DNA from 3 places in the Sporosarcina sp. resist genome. Region 3 is predicted to be linked to each of the others. Evidence: riboswitches for the same ligand, from Rfam matches in the RefSeq annotation. Region 3 holds a riboswitch; each other region holds the start of a gene.
The links. A riboswitch is a leader RNA that binds a small molecule or an ion and turns the genes downstream of it on or off. The one in region 3 is predicted to bind cobalamin.

Region 1 (7,396 bases), 1.6 Mb from region 3:
GTTCTTTCCATTCAAATGGCCACATTTCTTAGGTAACTGTTGGTCCTCTAATTGTACTGCTGCGACATTCGCTTCTACCATTTCACGGGCTGTCCTTGCTACATTCAATACACCACCAAAACCTGTATCTATATCAACAAGCAGCGGTAAATCGGTAGCACGCACTATATCCCTTGCTCGCTCCGCAACTTCAGTTGACGTCACAATCCCTAAGTCTGGTAAACCACGACTAGCCGTATAGGCGGCCCCCGATAAATAGAGTGCAGAAAATCCGGCATCTCGTGCAATAAGCCCTGCCATCGCATCATGCGCACCAGGGATTTGAACGATTCCTGATGCATGCATGATTGAATGGAATTTCTTAGCTAATGTCTCTTGTGATGATTGTTGATCAACAATCCACGCCATTGTCATTTCCCTCCTCTCTTAAAGCAAAAATAAGTCGACAAATTCTTTGACGTTCATCTGTTCTAACTTACTTTGGCTTTCGCACGCCACTTCTATTTCTGTTCGCTTCTTTTCAGGGTAATGAGTCATCAATGTAGCCGAAAATTTCTCGCGTATTTGAGGAATAGCTTCCTCTCTTCTAAAGCGATGACCAAGCGGATACTCACTTACAACTTTCTCTGTTGTGGAACCGTCTTTAAATGTAACTTGAACAGCATTGGCGATCGAGCGCTTGCTCGGATCGAGATAATCTTTACTATACTGCTCGTCCTCTACGACAATCATTTTATTTCTTAATTGATCGATTCGTGAGTCATTTGCCACGTCATCTTCATAATGATCTGCAACAACATCGCCATATAGTAAACCAAGTGCCGTAATGTATTGGATGCAATGGTCACGGTCAGCGGGATTGTTAAGCGGACCTACTTTATCGATAATCCGAATAGCAGATTCATGTGTCGTGATTGTAATTTTTTCAATATCATCAAGTCGCTCCTTTATCTCCTGATGCAGGATAATGGCACATTCCGCCGCTGTTTGCGCATGGAACTCGGCTGGATACGATACTTTAAACAGTATATTCTCCATCACATAAGAGTCTAAAGGACGTGCCAGTGTTAATTCCTTTTGATTGTATAAAACATCTTGGAATCCCCACTCCGGAGCGGATAGCGCTGTCGGGTAACCCATTTCGCCTGTCATTGCCATCATCGCCAGTCGTACACCCCTACTCGTTGCATCTCCTGCTGCCCACGATTTTCGTGAACCGGTATTAGGTGCATGACGATACGTTCTAAGGCTTGCGCCATCAATCCAGGCATTTGTCAACGCATTATTTATTTCTGTACGTCCCCCGCCAAGCATTTTGGTGACGACCGCAGTTGTAGCAATTTTGACGAAATGAACATGGTCAAGTCCAACACGGTTCAAACTATTATCTAATGCCAGTACGCCTTGGATTTCATGTGCTTTAATCATCATTTCCAATACATCACGTACAACAAGTGGTTTTTTTCCTTCCGAGAGACGTAAACGGCTTAGATAATCCGCTGTAGCTAAAATGCCACCTAAATTATCGGACGGATGACCCCACTCAGCAGCTAACCATGTGTCATTATAATCGAGCCATCGTATCATGCAACCAATATTAAATGCGCCTTGGACCGGGTCCAGTACATACGATGTACCAGGTACACGACTGCCATTTGGAACAATAGTACCCGGTACTACAGGTCCTAGTAATTTCGTACACTCCGGATAGCTTAATGCCAATATTCCACACCCGATTGTATCTATTAACACATTATGTGCTGTCTTATATGCTTCCTCGCTTGTAATTTCTTTATTTAAAACATAGTCCGTAATTTCCTCTATCAGTGTATCCATTGTCATTTGTTCTTTCAATTTCAACATCTAACTCTTCCTTTCCGCTTTCAATTTGTTTAGAATAGTACTAAGTGATGCCTAGTGTATCGCTGTTGTGGTGAACGGCCAGTTACAACTCCCCAGTTGAATGATTGCTGTGTCGTTCGCCTATATAATGAACCCTTGGACGGTATAAACGATTATTTTCATGTTGTTCAATAACATGCGCACACAATCCTACTGTTCTCGAACCAAAAAAGATTGGTGTGTATAATGGGATTGGAATGCCCAGCATCCAATATACCGGTGCCGCGTAATAATCTAGATTTGGATAAAGTCCTTTCTCTCTCTCCATTATGGTTTCTCCCGCCTCACACATCCGGTAAAGGAGATCGTCACCCTTTAGCGCACATAACTCCTTTAACGCATCCTTCATTACCAAGGCCCTTGGATCCATCTTTTTCATATAGACTCGATGACCAAACCCCATAATTTTCTCTTTATCACGTAAACGCTTTTCTAATAACAATTCAAATGCGTCAACAGAACTAGCCTCTAAAAGCATATTCATGACTGCTTCATTCGCTCCTCCATGTAAATAGCCCTTTAAAGAAGCAACCGCTCCAGTCAATGCACCATATAAATCCGAAAACGTCGAGGCAATTACCCTTGCGGTGAAGGTGGAATTTGGCATTTCGTGCTCGCTATAAAGTAGTAGCGACTGGTCAAAAATAGATTCTTCCAACTCTGTCGGTTTCCTCCCCGTAATCATATAAAGGAAATTAGCACTGTATGACAATTCTTTCAACGGAAGGATTTGTTCCTCTTCCTGTAAAATGTGAAAGCTGTTCGCAATTATTTCCGGAATTTTGCCAAGTAACTCGTAAGCTCTTTTTTTATTGATAGCTAGAGTGTGCTGATCAATTTCCTTATCATAGCCCGCTAAAGCAGATATCCCAGTTCGCAATGCGTCCATTGGATGTGTCTCTTTAGGCAATGCTTGCAAAATCTTTGTGACACCTTCTGGCACACCATGCTCTTTTTTCAATTTATCTGCCACACCTGCTTTTTCAGTATCAGACGGCAAGGTATTTTCCATTAGCAAGTGGACAATATCAAGATACCCTTTTGTTTTTGAAAGCTCGATTAAATCGTATCCTTTGATAATAATCTGACCCAATTCCGTATCGAGCAGCGAAATGGATGTTTCAGTGGCAATCACGCCTTCAAGTCCTGGTAAAAATGTAAGTGTATTCGTCATACTATTTTCCCCCAATCTGAATGGTTATGACTCTGAGATTTGTAAACGCTTTCACTTCACCAAAAATTATCCTATTGTATCTGTTCGCAGCGCTTCCCCTTATTTCTGACCATAAAAAAAACAACTTCATAAGAGAAGTTGTTAAAGAGCGCCAGAATCCCAACTAAAAGAAAGCTGCCTGCTAAAAATAGGCATAGCTCATCCGCGCGTCCTTAACACCCCCTATCCTCGTAGGTCAACATGTGTTATAAAAAGAGGCAGGTCTCCTGGCTAATGATCATTGCTATTCGTACCTTCCCACTTTTTTATAAAAAGCAGTGGTTTAAACGAAATCGCTCCCATTTACAGTTGCGGGACAGCGTCGGATTCTCACCGAACTTCCCTTTTAAGCAGACCAATACATCAGTATTAATCCGCACCTATTTTTACACATATTCAATTATCGAAATATCCCCTTGACTATAACACAAACTTTTAAATATTCCAATTCTTTATTCATATCTAATTTCTATTGTTTCAGAGAGGCATTAAGTATACCGACTTCAAGAATGCGTAAACAATAATTGGATACTCTTTTCATTTTTCATCACTTATCATTACTATTACATAAATGGGAAACGTGTATTCAATCCCCATTTACATACTATATATGTTGAATTAAAGAATCCCATTGAATCTTCCGTGGCGCTCAATAAGGAGAGCGTTTTAATTCGGAGGCCACTGAAAAAGTACGATTTCCTTCAATCCCGTTGATTTCCGTTCCGAGCGGACGCTTTCCGCGGGCACGGCTTCAGCCAATCGAACAGCAAAGGGTTCGATTGGCCGTATTTCTGCGTTCTTGGCAGAAATTAAGGCATTCTTGCCCCGTGCTCCCAACGCTAACGCTTTTGCTCGCAAAAGCCGTTCTGCGTAACGGCTCTTCCTGCGGGGTCTTCAGCTCGCGCTGTTCCCGCTGGAGTCGCCGCTCTTCACTACAATCAACTAGTTCTTACTATAAAAAAGAACTTTTTCAGTTTCCTCTTAATTCGGGGTGTGGATTGTAGAGCGCTTGGCGCTTTGGCGACCCCTTTGCCGCGCGTGCACTAGGGTGTTCATTATCGAGAGAAATGTAATTTCGAGATGTATATGCTGAGATTATAAGGTGATTACTAGTTGATACTACTTATATTCAAGAAAGACGTGCTCCAACTTGCAAATTGCATCACAGATAATGAAAAGCTCTTTCTCACATAGACCTTCTAGCGAAGGCGCGTCTTCGTGGTAGCCGGAGCGATAAGACTAAGGAGGGATGCAGTTCAATCCCTCCCATGTGGTCTTCTTTCTGGCTTATCGCGGGAGGCATCCACAAAGCGTCGAAGCGGTATTAGTGAGAATCCTAATTCATTCCAAGTACTAAGGCTTTTTCAGTGGCTTCCCAAAAGCCCTTGTAAAGCGCATACGCCGTATTCATTTGTTCAACATTTATAATTAATTAACTGAACCTATATATCTCCTAAATCGACAATTTCCCCTGTCACCGCATCAACACATTCCGCTGCATCCAACAATCCGCAAAGAATATACTTACCTACGAACTCATCATATACATAAGTCGGATCAAGCGTAATATAGGGTATCATTTTCTCAAATGCTTCTTCATGTGTTACGACCGCGTTTGCGGCAGGGAGAAAGGCATCAAAAATCTCAAACATCGAGCCGTTATCAAGATAATTCAGCACCTTCATCGTTTCCGGATTCATGAAAACAACTACTTTTCTATTAAAAATCATTGGGTTTTCTTCATTTATTTCACAATGCGCTTCGATAAAGTTCTCTTGACAACGAAGTTGGGACAGCTTCCACTTTCCTGATTCATCAGGATATTCAGCCCGTAGGACATCCCGAACAACTTTTTTACTACGTTCAATTTGATCAGCCGACAACGTCAGTTTTTTACCTGCGTCGACGTTACCTAATGCTTCTTCTACGTTTGCTTCGGAAACAATTGTGATTTCTTCACGATCAATATTTTGTTCTAACGGTTTATTCCATTCGATTACTTCATCAATTTTAACTTCTGAACGCTCATGTTCCATAAATGGGATGATTCGGGCCCCGTCAACCGTTACGTACACTTCTTCCATTGCATAGACGGGAACAAAACGTTTTTCAGTTTCAGATGGAAACTTTATAAGTTGAAGCTGTTTTTTGACGATTGGTTCAATTTCTTCAAGTGTTAACGTGAATTTTGACTGCTCAACGAGATTTTGCGAAGGCATCGTTCCGTACGAATGATAAGAAGTCAGCTTGCCAACATCATCAAATTCAACTTCAAGTATACAGCTCGGAGAAAAATAGATACCATCGATGTCTGATGTAAATTGAAACCCATTTGCATTCGCTTGCGTTAGTTTGAAATCCTGTTCGTACACCAATCCAGTTTCCTTTTCAAGCCATGCAGCGACTTCATCAGCGGCTTTATCCGGAAAGTGCGTTTTTGTAGAAAATGATTCGCCTTGTACGAATGACACATTACTAAAGCGTTGCTTTTGAATTGCATATTCAACAATCGCTGTTCCCTCGGGATTATAACCTTCTTCGATTGGCTCGTTTAACTCTTTAGGAAACCACTCCATAGTAAACGTATAGTAAGCATCCCCCATAGTATCTCGTTCTTTATAAATCGAATGTCTTTCCATTCGGTAAGCATCCAAACCAAACTTTTCTTGCGCTTCATCGACAATCTTTTGTAGTCTCTTGTCCATGTTCCCACCCTTTTCCTATGTATTATTGAAATAAAGAACTTCATTCGTGTTGTTCAACATAAATGGTCAAAAATAAAAGCTGATTGCACATGGCAGTCAGCTCTGTTGTTCACTCAAAAAATACTTTATCAAGATTATATTTCGCACGTTGTGTATTAATGATATACGTTTCATAAATTTCGCGTTCCATCGGGTCTTCGACAACGATAATCGCAATTTCATGCACTTCGTTACGATGATTTTTGATTGGAGAGACCGTGTCTTCAAAATGCTTTTTAACACGTTGGCGCAGTTTACGTGCTTTCCCAGCAAACAGCAATTCATCTTTGTTATTATAAAACAAAATGATGCCGCCTTTATCACGTGGAATTTCATGTAAATCAATAAATCCATAAATTGGTTTTATCGGCGCAACATCGGCACCCATTTCTTGTTTACGTTGTACAATTGTTACATCCGGATTTGGTATAGTAATTGTGATCAATTAAACGTCACGTCCTCTTCTGTTATGAACTTAAATTCTAACATAAAACAGCCCAAAAAGCGAAGAATGGTGTCATTCAAATCAATTCAAAACAACTATATTTCCCTTACTAATTGCTCTGATTGTTCATTTTCTTTAAAATCGGACAACATTTCGGAAATAACAGGAAGATACTAGTCACACTACACTATTGATTCGTAGTAGTGACAGGCATTTTTATAGAACCTTATCATGCAGCATTGTTGACTTTTGATTCATAATCGTGTAAATTATTCAATAATACATACGAGCATTGAAGAGAAAAGTAAAGTGATGAATTCCGTCCTTTTCAATCGGTTAACGATTGATTTGAGCGGGATTTTTTTGTTTCTCACTTTCATAAACTATAGGAATGAGGAGTGGATTTGTAATGACAACAGGTTTATTAGTTTTTCAATCCGATTTCGGCAAAAGTGATGGTGCAGTGAGTGCGATGCATGGCGTAGCAAACTCCGTTCAACGCGGAATCCCAATTTTTGAAATCACACATCAAATTCCTCAATACAATATTTGGGAAGCTTCCTATCGGTTATTACAGTCGATTGGTTATTGGCCAAGTGAAACGGTCTTCGTATCAATTGTCGATCCAGGAGTTGGATCGAACCGTCGTGCGATTGTTGCGAAGACTGCGGATAATCACTATATTATTACGCCGGATAACGGGACATTAACGCATGTGTTGCAATTCATCAAAATAACGGAGATCCGGGAAATCGATGAATCAAAAAACCGGCTTCCAAATTCAGGTGAATCGCATACCTTCCACGGACGCGATATATTTGCTTACACGGGTGCGCGGCTTGCTGCTGGAATTATACAATTTGAAGAAATTGGTGCATCAGTTAATCCATCAACTATTATTGCACTACCATTGAAATTGTCCACCATTGTAGATGAAACAATTACAGGAATAGTAGATATTATCGACCGTCCCTTCGGCAATCTCTGGACCAATATAAGCCGAGAACAATTCAAGGAAATCGTAGAACAGTATGGCGATTCAATAGAAGTTTCTATAACGACAGATGGCCGTACAATCTACAACAACATCAT
Region 2 (7,396 bases), 640 kb from region 3:
ACGTCAGTTTTCCGCGAACCATTGCAACAGCTCCTCCTTCAAGATGTTCATGGACGCATCGTTTTTCATGCCAATCCGCAACCAACTGCCATCCATGCCGCGGAAATTTTGTGAATGGCGAAGGACGATTCCACGTGTGAGCATATCTTTATACAACTTATTCGAATCACGGCCAGAACTAAGTGTGAATGAAATAAAATTCGTCACTGAATTCGTAACGTTGCACGCATTATCTGTTAAAAACCGTGTCATTTTTTCCCGTTCACGATTACTATACTGAATTGCCTGTTCGCGATATTGCTCTTCCTGTAAGCACACCGCTCCGATTTGTGCGGCTAGACCATTCACATTCCAATGCGGCGCGAGTGCTTTTATCCCCCTAATTACCGACGGATTTGCCGCGATATACCCGAGTCGTATTCCCGGAATGGCGTACATTTTCGTCATAGAGCGAACGACGATGACATGCGGATTATTCTTTAATTCTGCGATGAAAGACAGGGATTCATCAACGAAATCGATAAAAGCCTCGTCTAATACGACCTCACAACCTACTTCAGCTCCGCGCCTAATAATTACGTTCAAATCCGTGCGTTCAGGCATGATTCCAGTTGGGTTGTTTGGTGTGCAAAGGTACAGAACTGATGCTGAGGTCATCGCCTCAAGGATAGCTTCCAGCGGCAATTTAAATCCATCGTTTTCCGATGCAATAACGCGAATGATCTCCACATCCTTCGCCAAGAGAGTCGCTTCGTATTCGGAAAATGTCGGGTGCACGACAATCGCTCGCTTTGCGCGATAACGCTCTGCCAAAAGTGCCAGCAGTTCTGCCGCCCCGTTCCCTGCGAATAAATAATCGGTCGAAATGCCATGGTAATCAGCCGCCGCTGACAGAAACGGCTCCCCTTCTGGATTTGGATAAGCCGTAAGCAAATCTCGTAAACTTGGCCACATCTTGGTAATTGAATCAGGAGGCCCAGCCGGATTGACATTTTCACTGAAATCCAATAACCGTATTGGCTGTTCAATGCCCAGTGTTGCGTAAAGGTTGTGCGGATTTGCGCCATGTTCAGGCAACTGCATATAAAGCCACTCCAATCACCGTCATTACTAGCCAGTAAATAAACACTATGATATGCATCTGTGTAATGGTTTGTTTAATATGTATTGCGGTTAGCGGGGTGTTGCCTGGACCAAGCTCAGGTCGCTTCGATACGATTCCGCGGTATGTACTTGTTCCGCCAAGCGTAACGCCAAGTTGCCAAGCCGTCGCTGCCTCCAAAAATCCGCTGTTTGGACTTGGATGTTTCCTTGCGTCTTTACTCCAGCCAGCAAAGCGTTTCCAAAAGGACAACTGACTTTTATTCGGCGCATATAAAATGATTAGAAAACCCGTCACACGTGCTGGTATGAAATTCAAAATGTCGTCCGCGCGTGCAGAAAATTTACCGAACTTCTCATATCGTTCGTCTTTATAACCAATCATCGAATCTAGTGTATTCACTGCTTTGTACATCCAAAGACCGGGTGCTCCCAGAAGGAATGCCCAAAATAATGGCGATGTAATGCCGTCCGCAATATTTTCTGACACAGTTTCAACTGTTCCACGTACGATGCCACTTTCTTTTAGTTTATCGGTATCGCGACCGACAATCCATGACAACTTCGTTCGTGCTGCAGGTAAATCCTGTGCAGCAAGCGGACGGTAAACGTCAAGTGCAGCGTCACGCAAACTTTTTTGTGCCAGCCCGACGGCGATCAGAATTGATTCCACGCCAATACCTACATAGATATTGAATTGATAGGCAAAACCTACTAAAGCAAAAACAATACCTAACACAATCCCGACTGTGATGAAGAGTGTAGACGCCCCTTTTAATGTGCGGAACCGACCTTTATTCATAACACTAGTCAATTTGGCAATGAACGTCCCAATTAAGCGGACTGGATGCGGCCATTTCGGTGGATCCCCAATAATTCTGTCGAGCAGAAAACCAATTGCGATGGCAATAAAATGTGCAGGAATCAAGTTGTCCACCCTTTCGCCTTTTTGTAGGCACGGATTGCCCGTACAGTGCAGTCATAAACTCCGTGGCCAATCAGTTTTCCAAGCGGCGTAATCGGACCTGCATACGGCAGGAATTCTCCTTGTTGTGTTGCCGCGACTAGCAGGCTGTCCGTCGATGTACCTGTCGCAATTGTGCCTGTGAGCGGATCTGTTATGGATTCCATTTGAAGCGCTTTCGTTTTCGCTTCTGTTGCCGTTATCATTGCTTGGATAAATGCTTCATCAGGTAGCTGGGCATTGACGATAACCCATGTATTGATTGTACCGACACGAGGTTTCTGATCACGCGTGAGTGCTTGCGAGACATCGACAGCATTACCAACGCCAGCTGTTACCGCAATCAGAATCGTTCCGAAATCCCCTGTGTATTCCTCGACTTCGGCATGCTCCGTCATGACCGCGGTCATCATACCGACCGTATCCGTCAGATGAAAACCTTGCTGTTCAAGATAGGAAGTATTTTCAGCTTTGACGTCGTCTACATTGTAATCAGCATCCACATGACGATTGACAAACGACCGATACCAGCCTGTTCCAGCATTATGAACGGCGGAGGAAATGGTTTTCAACGGATATTTTGTTCGTAATGCAACAAAGTCCGATGCTATCGAAAAGTCCTCTTTTACAACGGCGAAAGGCTTAATTTCCTCTTTGGTATCCGGCAGCAGTGTAATTTGAGGTTTTGGCAATTCAGGATGGGGCTGTGTTTTTATTCGCGCACCGTAAACAGATTCGATTGCCTCTTCCATCACTACGTCTTGTGGCACACCTATTCTGGCAATCCGCCCTTTATCCATCAAGAGAAGTCGGTCGCAATATAAAGAAGCCAAATTGATATCGTGAAACACCGAAATAACTGTGAGTCCTTTGTCAATTGCCTGTTGACGAATCGTATCGAGTAATTGTTGTTGGTGAGCGATGTCCAAGTGATTCGTTGGCTCATCGAGTAATAAAATAGGCGCCTCCTGTGCGAGTGCCTGTGCGACGAAAACACGTTGCTGTTCACCGCCGGATAGGAGTTCTATCGAGTTTTCAGCATAACGTGTGATGGACATACTGGTTATGGCATCGGTCACGGCGCGCTCGTCTTCATCTGACCATGAGGAAAATAGTCCTGATTGGTGCGGATAGCGACCGAGTTCAACCGTTTCTCGAACAGTGTGGGAAAATGCATGTGCATGGAGTTGTGGCAAGACGGCTACTTTTTTGGCAAATTCTTTTTGTGAATAAGTAGAAGCGTCTTGCCCGTCAATTGTGACGGAACCCGTTTCCTTCGGGAGAATGCCTGAAATAATTTTCAAAAGTGTGGATTTACCACTGCCATTGGGTCCAAGTATGCCGAGTACTTCGCCTTTATTGACAGTGAATGTCACAGCTTTCACGATGGATTCTTTGCCATAACCACCGGAAATATTTTCGACTTTTAACATTTCACATGCCTCCTTTCCTCCGTTGTTTATAGAAGATAAATGCAAATACGGGTGCACCGATAAACGCTGTGATGACACCGACCGGAAGTTCTGTCGGCGAAATGATTGTCCGTGCAATTAAGTCGCAAATAATGAGCAACGTTGCACCGTTCATGAACGATAATGTCAGGAGATGGCGATGATCAGATCCCCAAAGAAGCCGCGTCATATGCGGAACGACCAGACCAACAAAGCCAATTGTGCCGGACACCGCGACTGCCGAACCTGTCAGGATGGATCCACCAATCAAAATGGCAAACTTACGGCGTTTGACGTTGACACCTAAATGATGCGCTCGTTCTTCTCCAAATAACATCGCATTTAATTCGCGGCGATTCAGCCACAGCATGAATGAACCTACGACGACGAATGGCAAAATCATCGTAATATAATTCCATCCTCGCATCGAAACACTGCCGAGTAGCCAACCAATAATTTGGCGCAACTCTTCCCCTGTGAGCGCTATCATAAGTGATAGCACAGAACCGAGGAACGAACCGAAAATGATTCCGGTCAAAATAATTGTTTCCATTCTCATCGCTCGGTCAACGAGGCGTGCAAATCCAAGAACGAGGAACATTGTTAATGCAGCACCAACCATACTGAATATAGGAAGCGTATAAGTGCCTAAAAACGGGATAGAAATACCAAAAAAGAGCGTCATAACAGCACCGACCGAGGCGCCGGATGACACTCCGAGGGTGTATGGATCAGCGAGCGGATTTTTTAGCAACCCCTGGAAAGCAGCGCCCGAAATCGCGAGCGAAGCGCCGACAAGTCCCGCAAGCACGACACGCGGCATACGAATCTTCCACAAAATATTGGTAGCTGTTGCATCCGCCTCCGCATTCCATAACGTACTAATCGGTATTTTCACAGACCCGATTGACACACCGAGCCACACCGCCACAAGAAGTGCGGCGGCGGAAACGATGTAGGCAACGCTGGATTTACTCACCGAAAGCCTCAGGGTAGATGGCTTTTGCTATTTCTTCAAGCCCTTCAGCAAGACGGGGGCCTGTACGGCTAGTGATATTCTCTTTAACTTGAACAACAGCTTTTTCTTTAATTGCCGTAATCGTATCGAAACCTGGGCGTGCATAAACGTCTGCAACTGCCGTTTCGATATCATACAACACGATAATTACATCTGGATTACGGTTAATAATTTCTTCCGGAGCTATCATAAACCAGTCTTCCTGATCAGCAGCAATATTTTCAGCACCAATCATTTCTAGCATTTGATCCATAAATGTATTTTTTCCTGGTGTGTAAATGTTTGGCTCAGGTGATGTTTCAACGAAAACTGTTTTTTTATTGTCGACTGTTGCTATTTTCGCCAATACTTCTTCTACTTTTGCTTTCATATCCGTAATGATTTTTTCTGCTTCTACTGTTTTACCAGTCGCTTGACCGATTGTTTCAATCGTTGTGTACGTTTCTTCGAAACTCGCTGCATTTTTCACAACAAAGACTGGGATTCCTGCATCGCGAATTTGTTGCAGTCCTTCTTTGCCTTTTCCAAGTCCTGATTCATGTGCAAAAACAATTTCAGGGTTCATGGAAACGATTTTTTCGACGTTGAAATCCTGGCCGCCGATTTTCTCTTTTTTAAGTGCTTCTGCTGGATAATCATCGTAGTCATTGACGCCGACAATCGCATCCGCAAGACCTAGTTCAAACAATATTTCCGTGTTGCTTGGCACCATAGAAACGATTGTTGCCGGTGCAGTTTCCAGGGTAATTTCATTGCCAACCGAGTCCGTTAGCGTAAGCGGGAAGTCAGCTTTGACCACTTCCGCTTCCGGTGTTCCATCTACTTTCGGCTTATCTGGTGTAGCAGCTGTTCCACATGCTGCGAGCAAGAATACTGCCAAAAATGCCGTTAATCCTAATTGCCAAATCTTTTTCATGTTGTTTTCCTCCTGTTTGTTCCAAATAAAAATCCCCCGTAATTGCTACGGAGGAATAAGCTGAGTAAAAATCTGGACGCACAGTGACGTCGATTTTCACTAATCCTATCCTCGTAGGGTACGTGTGATCCATAAAGGCAGGTCTCCTGGCTCGTGTTCAAGGCTTGCCGCGTCTTCCCGGAACTTTTTCCAGTGACACATTGCGACTAACTCACACTTACAGTGGCGGGACCGCGCCGGCATTGAACCGACTTCCCTTTTAACCCCGTTTTTAATGCGGGGCACCTTTATGTTTGGTATGTATTTTGTACAACTTTCAGTATACTACAAATTTTTATTGTGTCGATAGTGAGGGAGATTTGTAGATTTAGATATGTTGAATTAAAGAATCCCGTTGAATCTGTTGTGTCGCTCGATGATGAGAGAGTATTAATTCGGAATGTGGATTGTAGATCGCTTGGCGCTAGAGTGTACATTAATCGGAAGAGTTGTAGTTCGGCGTGTGGATTACAGATCGCTTGGCGCTTTGGGGATGCCTCTCGCCATGAGTTTGGACTGAGATTATAATGTGAGTACTATTTTATACTAATTTCATTGAAGAAAGACATACTACGAGCTACAGGTCTTTTCCCCGACAATGCAATGTGCATTCTATTATATAGACAATCCAGCGAAGGCACGCCTTCGTGGTAGCCGGAGCGATAAGACTGAAAGCGGTCTTCTTTCTGGCTTATCGCGGGAGGCATCCACAAAGCGTCGAAGCGATATTAGCAGGATTTCTAATTCATTCCAGGTAGTTGGACTTATTCAGCGGCCTTCCAAAAGCCCTTGTAAAAGAGCATGCATCGTATTCATTTGTTCAACATATATAGAGAGAATATCTGCATGTGAAAAACGCCATACTTGAGAGATAACAATCTCTCAAGTATGGCGTTCAATTTTATTACATCTTTTCTGGAGCAGAAACACCAATAAGTTTCAATGCATTTGCAATTGTTGTGCGTGTGATTGTAATTAGTGCCAGACGTGCTTCCGATAATTCGCGGTTGTCTGGATCTAATACTTTTTCTGCGTTATAGAAGCTATGGAATGTAGCCGCTAGTTCTTGGATATATGTTGCAACGCGGTGTGGTGAACGAATTCTCGCTGCATCACTGATTACTTGCGGGAAGTCACCGATTTTCTTCAGTAATTCCAACTCTTTTTCAGCTTGCAGTAAAGAAACATTATCCACAGATACAGCCATGCCATTTTCATCAGCTTGGCGCAAGATTGATGAAATCCGTGCATGCGCATATTGTGCGTAGTACACAGGGTTTTCATTCGACTGAGAAATCGCTAGATCTAGGTCGAAGTCCATCTGCGAGTCACCTGAACGCATTGCGAAGAAGTAACGGACTGCGTCCAGACCAACTTCCTCAACTAGCTCACGCAAGGTTACAGCTTTCCCCGTACGTTTACTCATCTTGAACTTTTCACCGTCTTTATATAACTGAACCATTTGTACGACACTGACTTCGAGCGTGTCATTGCCGTAACCAAGCGCTTCGATTGCCGCTTTCATCCGTGGAATATAACCATGGTGATCTGCGCCCCAAATATTGATAAGTTTATCGAATCCGCGGAACAATTTATCCTCATGGTACGCGATATCCGGCGTTAAATACGTGTAAGTACCGTCGTTTTTGATTAACACACGATCTTTGTCATCACCGAAAGTTGTTGAACGGAACCATGTTGCGCCATCTTCTTCAAAGACATGGCCATTGGCACGTAATTTATCAAGAGCAACATCGATTTTGCCGTTTTCATACAATGAAGTTTCAGAGAACCAGACATCAAACGACACACGGAAATTCGCAAGGTCTGTTTTTAGCTTTTCTAATTCATGCTCCAGGCCATATTGGCGGAAGAATGCATAACGCTCTTCATCTGGCGTGTTGACG
Region 3 (7,396 bases):
GACGGAATAGCCTTTTCCTTTGGTCAAGAAAATGGAAGTGGATGAGTATTCGGGATCCGCTTCTTTGTTATAACCGATTTCTTCAATGACTTGTTCCTGGTTATGACAGCGGTCATAGCCCCCGAATAACAGGCTAAGCGTTCCTTTACCGTGGGTGAATGAAGCAAAGACGGTGCTGTAATTCATAAAAGTAGCAACTGGCACACGCCCTTTTACAATAACTTTTTCGCCAATTGTTTCTGGTGCGTCAAAGCTGCCATGTGCTTGTTGAATGTCTGACAGCACTCTTCCCATATTATCCAAGTCCACTTTTATTTTGAAATCGTAGTAGGGTTCGAGCAACGTATTGGGTACTTGTTCTAAACCTTGTCGCAGAGCCCGGAAAGTAGCCTCTCTAAAGTCACCTCCTGATGTGTACTCGTTATGACTTCGTCCTGTCAGTAACGTTACTTTGACATCTGTGAGAGCTGAGCCGGTTAATAAACCATGATGCTCTCGTTCGAATAAATGGCTGCGTACTACGTTTTGGTGACCAATAAGTAAATCGTTTGCATGGCAGACGTTGTCGAACTGTATGCCACTATTCCTTTCGGTTGGTTCAATTAAAAGATGTACTTCCGCGTAATGCCTTAAAGGTTCAAAATGACCATAACCCGTTACGGATGTTTCAATGGTTTCCTTATACAGGATTTTAGGTTCACCGAAGGAGACTTGAATCGAAAAACGCTCGTTAACAATTTGTTGGAGTACTTCGAGCTGGATGACGCCCATAACGTGAACATGAATTTCTTGAAAATGTTCATCCCAGAAGACGCGCAAAGAAGGATCCTCCGCATCGAGTAGGTTAAAACATCGAAGTACTTCTTTCACATGGATGGCAGCGTCGAAAATAACTTTTGACTTAAGGGTAGGCATCATGTCAAAGGTCGCTTTTTCTTCTAGTGCTCCAACGCCATCACCAATGGCCGCTTGCGTTAATCCAGTAACGGCGAACAGTTCACCGGCATGAACATGATCGATTGCTTTGAACTTATTACCGTTATAAACGCGTATCTGTGTCACTTTCTCCGTGTAATCTCCATAATTCACTCCATCCCTGACGCTTAGCGTACCGCTTAGTGATTTAAGGAAAGTGACCCTGTTACCACTGTCATCATGGCGGATTTTATAGACCTGTGCAGCGAAATCACTATCATCATCGTAAGAAGTTGTTGTCAATAAATCGAGCTTCTCGAAAAACGCCATGACACCAATGTCCTTGAGTGCAGAACCGCTGGAGAGGGCGAAGATTTTATTGTCGCTAATCATTTTCTTTAATGTTGCAAGCCACAAATCGTTGTCGTAACCTGATTCCAAATAGGTCTCAAGAAGTGCTTCATCACGTTCTGCGATAAATTCAATGAGTTCATCTTCCATAATTCCTTCATTGAAAGAGGATGTAAGGTCACAGATGTCTTCCGATAGATTGGTGCGAATTTCATGGAGTACACTTGCAATGTCGGTTCCTTCACGGTCCGTTTTATTGATGAAAAAGAATGTGGGTACCTGATGTTTGCGGAGCAGTTGCCACACGGTTTCCGTATGACCTTCCACGCCATCGCTTGCGCTAATGATAATAATGGCATAATCCATTACTTGAATAGCGCGTTCCATTTCAGGAGAAAAATCGACGTGTCCAGGTGTATCGATAATGTAGTAGGTAGATCCGTTATAGGAAATGGATGCCTGGTCTGCAAAAACCGTAATACCTCTTTCTTTCTCAATTGTATGGCTATCGAGGAAGGCGTCTTTATGGTCCACGCGTCCTCTCTGCTTAATGCTTTTTGTATGATAAAGCAGTTGTTCAGAAAAAGTTGTTTTTCCTGCATCTACGTGTGCAAGTATGCCAATTGTTTTATACATGATGTCGCTCCTGTCCATTTCTTGCTACTACCAGTAGTATAGCAAATCTGAATTGGGCGAATGACCTTAAATAGGTGTTATACTGTAAAGACAAACTGAATGTGAAGGAGGAATCAGATTTTGAAATATTCAAGAACGAAAATGGAACAGCTTGTAAAGAATGATAAAGAGCTGTCAAAACGTCTGAAACAGATAATGGCAGAGCTTGACTTAGAGAAGAGTTTTGCTTTGAAAGCGTTGTATCATGCGGATGTAAAAGACGGTGGTACGCATCAGAGGAATTATCAGGAACTGTAAGTACATTAAAAGCGTGGAAAGTCTATTATGACTGCCACGTTTTTTTTGATGCCTTTTTCACTGGATCATTTCCAGTCCGCTTTCGGCGAACTATTTATAACATCTTTACCGATGGGCAAGTGTGGCTAGGAATTGCAGTTCATTGCTCCTAGATAATCCTGTCGCATCCCTACACATCAAGACATCTCGGTAATCATATAGAGGTCGTTCAATTCAAAGCAATCCAAAGTAATTGTACAAGAAGCGGCTATATATGTTGAATTAAAGAATCCTATTGAATCAGTTGTGGTGCTCAATAATGAGAGAGCTGTTATTCGGGTTGTGGATTGTAGATCGCTTGGCGCTTTGGGGATGCCTCTCGCCCTAAGCCTGGATTAACGCTTCGCATCCAGTCTTACGGCTTCGGCGACCCCTTTGCCGCGCCTGCGCTAGGTTATTCATTATCGAGAGAAATGTCATTTTGAGATGTATAGGGCGAGATTGTAAGGTGATTACTAGTTGCTACTATAAAAATTGAAATAAAGAATTCCATTGAACCGCTACGGCGCTAGGAGATGCCTCCCGCCATAAGCCAAGCAGCTTCGCCGCCAGTCTTATGCCCCTGTTAAGGCGCCTTCGCTCAGTATATATACCGAATTCAACATATATAATTATAGTCAAGAAAGACGCAATCCAGGTTGCAGATTTCATCCCAGATAATGAAATGCGCTTTCTCAAATAGAACACCCAGCGCAGGCGCGACTTCGCGGGAGGCATCCACAAAGCGTCGAAGCGGTATTGGTAGGAATTCTAATTTGCTCTAATTATTAGGGCTTTTTCAGTGGCCTCCCAAAAGCCCTTGTAGCGTAAACGCCGTATTCATTTGTTCAACATATATAGTGTTGGATTCAGTTATTTACTGGTTGTTTTTTCAGCTTAATCTTCTGGTGAACCGATTACTTCGTGTTTGATTTCATCGAATGCTTTTTGGAGGTTACGTGAATAAAGGTTTTTTTCCTCTTCGTTTATAGTTGTTGTTTTTCCAATCTGTTCTTCGTAATAAGAATAGGTTGAAGACAGTGATTGTGATTCGCTTATGATGAGGTTTGTCATTAAGACATGTTTGAATGCGTCCAGATAATATTCTTTTGTTCCAAGTTTCATTGGCTAAAATCCCTTTCTTTTATGGAAATAAAAAAGCATCTTCCTAGTTAAACGTAAGGAAGATGCTAGTATGCGTAAATTTGTATGGTCGCTTGTTGCCGTAACGAATGGTTCGTAAACAGAAGTACACTATTGACTGCACAGTGAAATAAGAGGTATTGAGTCCTCTTATGTTTCTTTTGTATTACGTTCTTTCGTACGGCGGCTTTTACAAGAAATTGCTCGATCATAGCCGCACTTAACACCTCCTATCCGCGTAGGGAATTGGTGTGTACTGAAATAGGCAGGTCTCCTGGCTCATGATCATCGCTTTCTTTTCCCTTCCCATTCGTAACGAACAGTGGATTTGAAAAGAGTACTCCCATTTACAGTTGCGGGACAGCGTCGGTTTTTCACCGAACTTCCCTTTTAAGCTTTTATACAAACGTAAAAAAGCACCTAATTTCTACACGTTATTCAGTTGTGCTTTTACTATAACATACATATTGTCTGACTTAACACGATTGCTAAACAAGGGGTTCATTAATGGCCCATTACCGCAAATTTGGACAAGAAAATGTCTATCCCTCTTACTATAATCAAGCTGGGGGGATAGAAAATGAATAAAATAAAAACAACAGATCCATATCGAGTTTACATTTCTACATGCTTCTTATCACAATTATTTTTCACATTTATATTTACGGTGAACTTGTTGTACCATGTGCAAACTGTAAAGCTTGATCCGCTTCAACTTGTGTTAATTGGGACCGTTTTGGAGCTTTCCGTTTTTCTTTTTGAGATTCCAACTGGGGTTGTTTCGGATTTGAAAAGTCGGAAGTTATCTTTAATAATTGGGTATATATTAATAGGAATCGGTTTTTTAATTGAAGGGGTATTTCCCTATTTTGTAACGGTGCTGGTGGCTCAAATTGCATGGGGGATTGGCTATACCTTTACTAGCGGCTCTCAGCAAGCCTGGATTGCAGATGAAATAGGGGAGGAACGTGCTTCACTAGCGTTTATAAAAGGGGCAAAGGCCGGTAATCTTGGACAAATTATAGCTATTCCGCTCAGTATTTTAATGGGCTATTTTATGATTAACCTACCAATCATTATCGGCGGGCTATGTATGATTGGATTAGCCGTCTATTTAATGATTTTCATGAAAGAAGAAAACTTCAAACCGTTAGATAAAGAAGGAAGAATATCTACGCTGGGAAGTATGAAGGAGAATGTGGGCAATATTATTTCGCATTCCAAAGCGAGCTTCATCATAAGGATGCTATTTCTAATTGCTTTATTTATTGGGTTTTATAGTGAAGGTTTTGACCGATTATGGATCGCACATTTTTTGGAGGTCTCAAATATATCTTCGTTAACGAATGAGAAGTTAGTTGTGATAATGGGGGGAATTCAGTTCATTGTCGTGCTTATTTCCTTTGCAGCACTCCATTTTATGAATCGAAGTGCTATCCACCAAAATCTAAGGCAGATTTATGTTGTTCTTTTTGTGGCCAGCTTCTTCATCGTCATTTCATTAATTGGCTTTGCATTCTCAACGTATATGATCAGCTTGCTAATTTTTTATGTAATCATTCAAGTGACAAGGCAAGTCATGTATCCATTAGAGGATATTTGGCTTAATAAAATTATTCCTGATTCCTCTGTACGTGCAACATTCTTTTCGGTTAAGGGACAAGTGGACGCTATTGGTCAAATTGGAGGTGGTCCGGTAATTGGGATTATAGCATCGAGCTTTACAATAAAAATTGCTATCATTGTTAGTGCCATTTTGTTAACTCCTGTATTACTTTTATATAAAGTTGTCTTAAACAAGTCTAGAGAGTGAATTGATCACTCTCTATTTCTTTCTTTGATCGGCAGGTAAATTTCCATATATATTTTTTCGTAATCCCAGTCATGACAGTGTTCATCGTAATATTCAAAGTCATAGCATGTTTCATCGACTTCATAAAGAGATTGAGGTAGCCAATCTTCTAAAATATAGAGCCAAGTTCCCTTGATGGAAGAGACAAACTGTTCGACTTCAACAAGTGGAGTCCTAAAAACCGCATAAGTAGCATCTGGAATTTGCAGTTTTGTCAGTCCAGCAGGTAGTTGAACATCTCGATCATAATTTACCGCGAATAAATAAGTAAATCTATCTTCTAATTCGACGCTACTAAGATTGATACAATATTCTCCATGTTTTTTTGGAGACAATGCTTCGTACAGAGTGCTTTCGATTGATTCATCCGGGGAAATTCTTTGGTCCCAAAAGGCAGGTGCATCTCTTGTGTAAAAGACATTTTCGATACCACTCTCAAATGTTTTACCGGCAATAGTAAAAGCTGGTTTCTGAACAATTTTCGGTTGCATAACAATGCCACCTACTTTTTTTTGCCTAAGGCTCAAAAGGTCAATTTTTTGAGGCAATGATAGCGGACAGTGGAGCCTATATAAGCTTGGTGGACTGCCAAAATATTTCTTGAAAGCTTTTGTAAAGCCAGAATGCGTCTCAAATCCATAATCTAATGCAATTTGAATTATTTTTTCGCCTTTTACTAATTCATATAACGCGTATTGCAGTTTTCTTTTTAAAACATAGTCCATAATTGTATAACCAACATGGTTATTAAAAATCCTATAAAAATGATAAGGAGAATAACCAACCAGTTTAGCTAGTTCCTCAGGTTTAATGTCCTCTTTAATATGGTCCTCCACATAATCGATTACTTGCTGCAATAAAATTAACTGTTGGATATCAATCGCCTGCCTCTTTGCTCTATAAAAAAGCTAATCATCCCTAACAGAGGGAACTGTCCTATAGCAACTCTATCATTTAGAAGGGGAATGTGAATACAATTTTTGGGCTTTAGGGACTCTTTTTTATTTTGGGAATACGTTATAAAAATAGGATAATCAAAGTTTGAGAAGTTATTTTACTATGATCCAAGATTTGAATGAAAGTACAACAGGCACATGATGCATCCTTCATTTCTTGTTAATGGTGTATTTGGTTAAGTTAAAAACTAACCAACAGTTACGTTTAGTGTTAAAATTTGGGTAATTGTAAATTGGTTGAAAACATAAGAAATAAACTTACTCGATCTTTTATGCACTCTATATGTTGAACAAATGTATACCTGCATAAAGAAAGCGAGGGCATCTTAAAAGGATTTAAACGATGAAAGTGGAAAAGTTTAATTCAATAACTTTGAGGGAGGAAGTTACTTTGAAGAAAATAATCATGTTATTAATAGTAATACTGGTTTTAACAGCTTGTGCAAAAAGGGTTAGCAATGATTACAAATTTAAAGGAGAAAGTGAACACTGGGAAGCCGAATATGTATATAGGGGAACGGAAGTGTGGAAGAAAGATAACGGCGATAGAACGTACTCCAACGAAGATAGCTATCAACTTTTATTGAAATACAAAGGGTTTTTAGAAGAATTGTCTTCAATAAGGAAACTTGAATACGCTCATAAAACAAATTCTAGTGGCGGGGAAACGACGAGAGAATTTGATGGGCCCCCTGAAGAGCTATTATTTACAGCTAGCGGGGCTTCAGAAGGCGGAACAAAAATAAACGAAGATGAAGTTATACAAGTAAATGTAAAATGGGGTGACCTTGAAGAGTCATTTGAATTGCATAATAAAAGTAAGTAACCTTGTTTGGGTACTTGGTACTTGCATAAAAAAGGGGAAATAGGGGGTTTTGGCGAAAAGAAGTTTTAGAAAGGTATTTGGGTGGGGATTGTGGGCTCAAATACTTACATAAAATGAGGTGTGTATATGAAAGATCACGTGATTACAAACATTGTAGAATGTATGGCTTCCAGTGAAGAGGTTCAACGAATTCAGACAGAGCATCGTCTTAAGCTCGTTGAGTCCTGGGGAATAAAAGAAGGAAGTAGTGTTTTAGAAATCGGTTGTGGGCAGGGGGATACGACGGCTGCGTTAGCTTATATCGTTGGAGAACAAGGATTTGTTCTCGGGATAGATATTGCATCTCCAGATTATGGAGCCCCGATAACTGTAGGTGATTCTGCTCGTTATTTACAGCAGTCT

Region 1: another riboswitch for cobalamin. It lies ahead of mmgD (citrate synthase); the one in region 3 lies ahead of H7992_RS00140 (hypothetical protein).
Region 2: another riboswitch for cobalamin. It lies ahead of H7992_RS21375 (ABC transporter substrate-binding protein); the one in region 3 lies ahead of H7992_RS00140 (hypothetical protein).

What each region holds. Positions count from the first base shown of each region.
Region 1 covers NZ_CP060287.1:1,632,850-1,640,245, reverse strand. The annotation lists gene prpB (methylisocitrate lyase) at 1-408, opposite strand, end outside; gene H7992_RS08320 (bifunctional 2-methylcitrate dehydratase/aconitate hydratase) at 427-1,863, opposite strand; gene mmgD (citrate synthase) at 1,946-3,076, opposite strand; cobalamin riboswitch at 3,315-3,514, opposite strand; gene H7992_RS08310 (hypothetical protein) at 4,558-5,820, opposite strand; gene H7992_RS08305 (nucleotide excision repair endonuclease) at 5,930-6,304, opposite strand; gene H7992_RS08300 (SAM hydrolase/SAM-dependent halogenase family protein) at 6,714-7,396, shown strand, end outside.
Region 2 covers NZ_CP060287.1:4,475,330-4,482,725, forward strand. The annotation lists gene H7992_RS21350 (bifunctional adenosylcobinamide kinase/adenosylcobinamide-phosphate guanylyltransferase) at 1-22, opposite strand, end outside; gene H7992_RS21355 (pyridoxal phosphate-dependent aminotransferase) at 4-1,083, opposite strand; gene cbiB (adenosylcobinamide-phosphate synthase CbiB) at 1,070-2,026, opposite strand; gene H7992_RS21365 (adenosylcobinamide amidohydrolase) at 2,026-3,498, opposite strand; gene H7992_RS21370 (FecCD family ABC transporter permease) at 3,500-4,495, opposite strand; gene H7992_RS21375 (ABC transporter substrate-binding protein) at 4,488-5,450, opposite strand; cobalamin riboswitch at 5,569-5,754, opposite strand; gene argS (arginine--tRNA ligase) at 6,394-7,396, opposite strand, start outside.
Region 3 covers NZ_CP060287.1:28,999-36,394, forward strand. The annotation lists gene H7992_RS00130 (GTP-binding protein) at 1-1,902, opposite strand, end outside; gene H7992_RS00135 (hypothetical protein) at 2,023-2,199, shown strand; gene H7992_RS00140 (hypothetical protein) at 3,115-3,342, opposite strand; cobalamin riboswitch at 3,607-3,799, opposite strand; gene H7992_RS00145 (MFS transporter) at 3,941-5,173, shown strand; gene H7992_RS00150 (AraC family transcriptional regulator) at 5,179-6,069, opposite strand; gene H7992_RS00155 (membrane lipoprotein lipid attachment site-containing protein) at 6,560-6,994, shown strand; gene H7992_RS00160 (class I SAM-dependent methyltransferase) at 7,121-7,396, shown strand, end outside.